One region of the Kribbella sp. NPDC051936 genome, then DNA from elsewhere that is predicted to be linked to it. Evidence: riboswitches for the same ligand, from Rfam matches in the RefSeq annotation. Region 1 holds a riboswitch; each other region holds the start of a gene.
What was found. A riboswitch is a leader RNA that binds a small molecule or an ion and turns the genes downstream of it on or off. The one in region 1 is predicted to bind ZMP and ZTP.
Positions count from the first base shown of each region.

Region 2: it holds a riboswitch for ZMP and ZTP, as region 1 does, so the genes downstream of both, AB0L64_RS28665 (5-aminoimidazole-4-carboxamide ribonucleotide transformylase) here and AB0L64_RS32640 (bifunctional 5,10-methylenetetrahydrofolate dehydrogenase/5,10-methenyltetrahydrofolate cyclohydrolase) in region 1, are expected to answer to the same signal.
Region 3: it holds a riboswitch for ZMP and ZTP, as region 1 does, so the genes downstream of both, AB0L64_RS17225 (glycine hydroxymethyltransferase) here and AB0L64_RS32640 (bifunctional 5,10-methylenetetrahydrofolate dehydrogenase/5,10-methenyltetrahydrofolate cyclohydrolase) in region 1, are expected to answer to the same signal.

Region 1 is NZ_JBFAXS010000009.1:481,537-483,785, reverse strand. It holds gene AB0L64_RS32650 (NUDIX hydrolase) at 1-299, shown strand, start outside; gene AB0L64_RS32645 (nitroreductase family deazaflavin-dependent oxidoreductase) at 319-738, shown strand; ZMP/ZTP riboswitch at 754-838, shown strand; gene AB0L64_RS32640 (bifunctional 5,10-methylenetetrahydrofolate dehydrogenase/5,10-methenyltetrahydrofolate cyclohydrolase) at 859-1,758, shown strand; gene AB0L64_RS32635 (phytanoyl-CoA dioxygenase family protein) at 1,755-2,249, opposite strand, start outside.
Region 2 is NZ_JBFAXS010000008.1:245,332-247,580, reverse strand. It holds gene AB0L64_RS28670 (MMPL family transporter) at 1-252, shown strand, start outside; gene AB0L64_RS28665 (5-aminoimidazole-4-carboxamide ribonucleotide transformylase) at 253-1,131, opposite strand; ZMP/ZTP riboswitch at 1,150-1,219, opposite strand; gene AB0L64_RS28660 (class I SAM-dependent methyltransferase) at 1,229-1,948, opposite strand; gene AB0L64_RS28655 (CHAP domain-containing protein) at 2,041-2,249, opposite strand, start outside.
Region 3 is NZ_JBFAXS010000004.1:684,842-687,090, reverse strand. It holds gene AB0L64_RS17230 (acyl-CoA dehydrogenase family protein) at 1-880, shown strand, start outside; ZMP/ZTP riboswitch at 878-958, shown strand; gene AB0L64_RS17225 (glycine hydroxymethyltransferase) at 987-2,249, shown strand, end outside.

The sequences.
Region 1 (2,249 bases):
AGCCGGGCGAAGACCCCGCGCTCGCCGGCGCCCGGGAGCTCGAGGAGGAGACCGGCTACCTCTGCGAGTCGCTCGACATCGTCGGCTGGCAGTGGTCGTCGGCGTCCTCGACGTACCGCAAGTACGTCGGGATCGCGCGCGGCTGCCGCCCGGACGGGAAGCAGCAGCTGGACGAGACCGAGGACTGTGTCCCGGTCGAGCTGACCGTGGACGCGTTCCGCGCCGAGCTGCGCACTCCCGGTGCGATGACCGGAATCGACGCGGCCTATCTGGCGTTGGACCACGCAGGATTGCTTTGACACACTGCGGAGGATCGATATGAGCGACTGGAACGCGAACATCATCGAGGAGTTCCGGGCGAACGAAGGCAAGGTCGGAGGCCAGTTCGAGGGTGCACCGATGGTGTTGCTGCACCACTACGGCCGCAAGAGCGGGCAGGAGTACGTCGCTCCGACGATGTATCTCGCCGACGAGACCGACCCGGACGTGATCTACGTCTTCGCCAGCAAGGGCGGCGCGCCCACCAACCCGGAGTGGTACCGCAACCTCGTCGCCGCCGGTAAGGGCACCGTCGAGATCGGCACCGAGAAGCACGACGTCACGGTCACCGACGTGACCGGCGCCGAGCGCGACCGCATCTACGCCGAGCAGGCGCGCCGCTACCCGGGCTTCGCCGACTACGAACGCCGGACCGCCGGTGTCCGGACCATCCCCGTCCTCGCGCTGAAGCGCGCGTAAGGGGCCGGTATCCTGGCGGCGGACCGCGACTGGCGCTGAGGTGGACGACCACCGGGGAACGGTCTGCCATCCGGCTTCGCCGCGCGCCTGGGCACCTTCTGCGACACAGGAGTGCTCCAGATGACCGCTGATCTCATGATCGGGACCGATCTCGCGGCCGAGATGGTCGCCAAGGCTGCCGAGCGCGCCCGCGCCCTGCAGGAGCGGTACGGCGTCCAGCCGTGCCTGGCGACCGTTCTGGTGGGTGACGACCCGGCGTCGGCGACGTACGTGCGGATGAAGCAGAACCGGTCGAAGAAGGCCGGGATCGCGTCGCGCAGCGTCGTACTGCCGGCCACGACGACCACCGGCGAACTCGTCGCGGAGATCACCAAGCTGTCCGGCGACCCGGCGGTGCACGGGATCCTGCTGCAGCACCCGGTGCCGGCGCAGATCGACGAGCGGGCCGCGTTCGAGGCGATCGACCCGGCGAAGGACGTCGACGGCGTGACCATGCGCTCGTTCGCGGCGATGGCGTTCAATGACACCAACGACACCAACGACACCAACGACACCAACGACACCAACGACCCGGGGTTCCGGTCCGCGACGCCCGGCGGGATCATGCGACTGCTCGCGGCCTACGACGTACCGCTCGAAGGGGCGCACGCGGTGGTGATCGGCCGCAGCCCGATCCTCGGCAAGCCGGCCGGCATGTTGCTGCTGGCATCGAATGCGACCGTCACGTACGCGCACTCCCGGACGCGGGACCTGCCGGAGCTGGTCCGGACCGCGGACGTCGTGATCGCCGCCGTCGGCAAGGCGAACTTCGTCCGCGGCGACTGGCTGAAGCCCGGCGCCGTGGTGGTCGACGCCGGCTACAACGAGGGCAACGTCGGTGACGTGCACTTCGCGGAGGCGGCCGAGGTCGCCCGGCTGATCACGCCGGTCCCGGGCGGCGTCGGGCCGATGACGATCGCCCTGCTGCTGGAGCAAACCGTCGACGCCGCCGAGGCCCAGCTGAGCCAGGGCATGTCCTAGCGGTCGCAGCCGCCGTCCTTGTCCGGGCGTGAGTGCGGCCGGGCGACGTCGTCGATGCCTTTGTAGGCGTACGGATCGGTCCCGGCGACCATGACGATGTCGCGGTAGTCGTGCTTGGCGACGTGAACGCCGTCGGGCACGGAGTGCCAGGGGAGCAGCGACTCGGCGCTCATGTAGTGGTTGGCGAGCGCGCGGCGGAGTCCGCGCCGGCCGGTGTTCGGCAGTGATCGGTGCAAGAGGTATCCGTTGAAGATCACCGCCGAGCCGGCCGGCACCTCGACCGGTACGGCGTCGTCGTCGGAGTACGGGAAGTCGAATGCCTCCACCGTGCAGTCGAAGCGGAGATCGTCCTGCTCCCGATCGGGATAGATGACCCCACGGCGGTGCGAGCCCGGCAAGACCCACAGGCAGCCGTTCTCCACGGTGGCGTCGTCGAGTGCGATCCAGGCCGCGGTCAGCGAGCGGTCCCTGGTCGGGATGAAGAACTCGTC
Region 2 (2,249 bases), on a different contig from region 1:
GTGGTCTTCCTGAGCTTCGTCCAGGACGACGACCCGACGGTGAAGATGCTGGCGGTCGGCATGGCCGTGGCCGTGCTGATCGACGCCAGCATCGTCAGGATGATCCTGGTCCCGTCCGTGATGACGCTGCTCGGCCCGCGCGCCTGGTGGCTGCCGCGCTGGCTGGACCGGATCGTGCCCGACATCCAGCTCGAGGGCGGATCGCCGCCGGCGCCCCCGGCGCCACGGGAGAAGGTGGGCTCGGCTCCCTGATCAGTGCCGGAACAGCCGGACACCGGTCACGGTCCGGCGGATGCCTCGCTCGGCGCACGCCGTCGCGACCTCGCCGGACCGGATCGACCCGCCGGGCTCCACGATGTGCGTGACGCCGTACCGCTGCGCCTCGTCGACGTTGTCGCTGAAGGGGAGTACGCCGTCGGACACCATCGTGACGCCGGTGAGCGGCTCGTCCGAGCGGCGGGACCACCAGAGTGCGGCCTTCTCGCCGGCCAGGCGGGTGCAGTCGACCCGGGACTGCTGGCCGGCGCCGATGCCGATCGCCACCGCGTCCTTCACCATCACCACGGTGTTCGACTGGGTGTAGCGGGCGACGATCAGGCCGAGCACGGCGTCGTCGGGGAGGTCGCGCGGCACCGGCAGCGCGTCGCGCTCCTGCGTCAGCCGCGCGCCGAAGATCTCGCGTACCTCCTCGGCCGGCGGCTCGAACTCCGGGTCGACCTCGAGCACCAGGTAGGTCCCGCGCTTCTTCGCGGCCAGGATCTCGACGACGCCCTCGTCGTAACCGGGCGCGATGATCCCGTCCGAGACGACCCGCTTCAGCACCGCCGCCAGCTCCAGGTCGACCGGATGCGAGACCGCCACGAAGTCGCCGTACGACGACTTGGGATCGGCGTCCCGGGCCCGGGCGTACGCCGCCGCCACGGTCTCGCCGAGTGCCGCGCCGGCGGGCGAGACGTGCTTGTACGACGCCGCCGCCGGCCTACCGAGCGTCTCCGTGGCCTCGCGCACCAACTGCCATCCGGTCAGGGCGTCGAGGATGTTGATGTACGACGGTTCGCCCGCGACCACCGTGAACGGCGGGTGCTCGACAGCAGCCGTCTGATGAGGATTCGTTCCGTACCGCAGGCGCATCGGGACCTCCGAGTCGATCGGAGGCGCCCAGGCGGACGACGCCCTGTAGTTCGCTCCCTGGTGGTGATCCACCCTCGCCAGTCGCGGTGGGGCCAGACTACTTCGTGGCGCGGACGACGAGCATCGGCGCGTCCGCGGTCAGCGGCTGCCCGTGCCATCCGCTCTCGATCGTCACGCCGCTGAACCCGGCCTGCCGCAGATCGGCCGTGATCTCGTCGGCCGTCCGGAAGTACAAGACGTTGCGGTAGACCGCGTCGTGGCCGTCCGGGAAGACGTTGTGGGCATCGAACACCACGCGCCCGCCGGCGATCTCGATCAGCTCGAGCCACTCCTTCAGATGTCCGGCCGCCGTGTCGCGCTCGCCGTACGTCGCGTCGCTCGTCCACTGCTCCCACGCGCGGGCCGCCGGATTGCGCGACTCGAACGCGAACATCCCACCGGGACGCAGCGCGGCGGCGAGCGCCGTCACCGACGCCTGGTGTTCCGCGACGTGCATCATCGTGTTGCCGCTGCTGACCACGAGATCCGCGTCGCCGCTCGGCTCGACCACGTGATGGTCGCCGTCGATCCAGGTGACCGCCTCGGCGCCCGGCTGGCGGCGTGCGTAGCCGAGCATCGTCGGGCTCGGGTCGATGCCGATCACCGCGCGACCCGGCGCGACGAGGGACCGGGTGAGGAGACCGGTACCGCAGCCGAAGTCGATGACCTTCGTCGTGCCCTCGGCCAGCGACCGGTAGTAGGCGTGGTCGTCGCCCGGCGGGTTGTCCAGGTCGTACAGATGCACCAGCTGCTCGTCGCCGTACGGATCGTCAGTCACGTATCGCATGCTAGGCAGCCGCGTCGGCCGCGGACCAGGAATATCGGGGAGCCGGTGCGGGGGACGAGTGCCGCACCGGCTCGATCAGGGGATCAGACCGCGGAGACCCAGGCGTAGATGTCGGCGGGACGGCCGGCGTTCTCGGCGTGCTGCGGGTCGAACGGCCCGTGTTTGCGCACCTCGTTGCCCGAGTTGCCCTCGACCGTGGTGATCCTGCCGTCGGTGCCGACGGCAACGACCACGCCGGTGTGCACGCTGGTGTCGGTGGTGTCCGGGCCGGTGCCGTAGAGCACGATGTCAC
Region 3 (2,249 bases), on a different contig from region 1:
CGCGCTGCAGCGGCTCAAGGACAAGCTCGGGAACCGGTCGAACGCGTCGTCGGAGGTCGAGTTCCACGGCACGATCGGGTACCGGCTGGGTGACGAGGGCGCCGGGGTGCGGACGATCATCGAGATGGTCGCGGCGACCCGGCTGGACTGTGTGCTCGGCTCCGCGGCCCTGCAGCGGCGGGCGCTGGTCGAGGCTGTTTGGCATACGCGGCACCGAAGCGCGTTCGGTGGGTTGCTGGCGGACAAGCCGGCCATGCAGAACGTGCTGGCGGATCTCGCGATCGAGTCCGAGGCGGCGACGGCCCTGGGGATGCGCCTGGCAGCCGCTGTGGACGCCGCGACCGCGGGCGACCCGCAGCAGGCGGCGTTCCGGCGGATCGCGCTGCCGCTAGCGAAGTTCTGGGTGTGCAAGCGGACGCCGTTCATGGTGGCCGAGGCGCTGGAATGCCTCGGCGGGAACGGGTACGTCGAGGAGTCCGGGCTGCCGCTGCTCTACCGCGAGTCGCCGCTGAATTCGATCTGGGAGGGGTCGGGGAACGTGAACGCCCTCGACGTCCTGCGGGCGCTGCGCAGGCCCGAGTCGCTCGACGCGTGGCTGACCGAGATGGCCGCTGTGCAGGGTGCGGATCAGCGGCTCGACGCGGCGGTGAACGACGTACTGCAAGCGCTTGCTGACATCGAGAACGCCGAAGCCGGCGCGCGGAGGCTGGCCGCGCTGATGGCCCTGTGCCTGCAAGCTTCCTTGCTGATCAGGCACTCGACGCCCGCGGTTGCGGACGCATTCGTGGCGTCCCGGCTGGCCAAGGACTGGGGCGGGGTGTTCGGCACGCTGCCGAGGACGACGCCGTTCCAGCAGATCGTCGAGCGCGCGATAGGGTGAGCGAGTCGCGACTGGCGCGCTAGGTGGAGAACCACCGGGGAGCGAAGAACGCGGGCACCGTGCGCCTGGGTGCCGGCGACCCACTGCAACCGCAGGAGAGACAACGATGACTCAACCCTTCGACGCCGCCGCCGCGTCGGCCGCGTACAACAACGCGCTGCAGGTGATCGCCGCGGTGGAGCCCACCATCGCCGGCGCGATCAAGGCCGAGCTGGCCGACCAGCGATCCTCGCTGAAGCTGATCGCGAGCGAGAACTACGCCTCCCCCGCCACCTTGCTCACGATGGGCAACTGGCTGTCGGACAAATACGCCGAGGGCACCATCGGGCACCGCTTCTACGCCGGCTGCCAGAACGTCGACACCGTCGAGCAGACCGCGGCCGACCACGCGCGGGCCCTGTTCGGCGCGCCGCACGCCTACGTCCAGCCGCACTCGGGCATCGACGCGAACCTGGTCGCGTTCTGGGCGATCCTGGCCCAGCGGATCGAGTCCCCGGCGCTGGCCGAGGCGGGCGCGAAGCACGTCAACGACCTGACCGAACAGGACTGGACCAAGCTCCGCAAGGCGCTCGGCGACCAGAAGATGCTCGGTATGTCGCTGGACGCCGGCGGTCACCTGACGCACGGTTTCCGGCCGAACATCTCCGGCAAGATGTTCAACCAGCACTCCTACGGCACCGACCCGGCGACCGGGCTGCTCGACTACGACGACGTCGCGCGCAAGGCCCGCGAGTTCAAGCCGCTGATCCTGATCGCCGGCTACTCGGCGTACCCGCGCAAGGTGAACTTCGCGAAGATGCGCGAGATCGCCGACGAGGTCGGCGCGACCCTGATGGTCGACATGGCGCACTTCGCCGGCCTGGTCGCGGGCAAGGTCTTCACCGGCGACTTCGACCCGGTCCCGCACGCGCACGTCACGACGACCACGACGCACAAGTCGCTGCGCGGCCCGCGCGGCGGCATGGTCCTGTGCCAGCCGGAGTACGCCGAGTCCGTCGACCGCGGCTGCCCGATGGTCCTGGGCGGCCCGCTCAGCCAGACGATGGCCGCGAAGGCCGTCGCGCTCGCCGAGGCGCGGCAGCCCTCGTTCCAGGAGTACGCGCAGGCGGTCGCCGACAACGCGGTCACGCTTGCCGACGGCCTGATGAAGCGCGGCGTCAAGCTGGTGACGGACGGCACCGAGAACCACCTGGTCCTGCTGGACGTCTCGTCGTACGGCATCACCGGCCGGCAGGCCGAGTCGGCGCTGCTCGACGCGGGCATCGTCACCAACCGCAACGCCGTCCCGCGCGACCCGAACGGCGCCTGGTACACCTCCGGCGTCCGGATCGGTACGCCGGCGCTCACCACGCGCGGCTTCGGCGCCGAC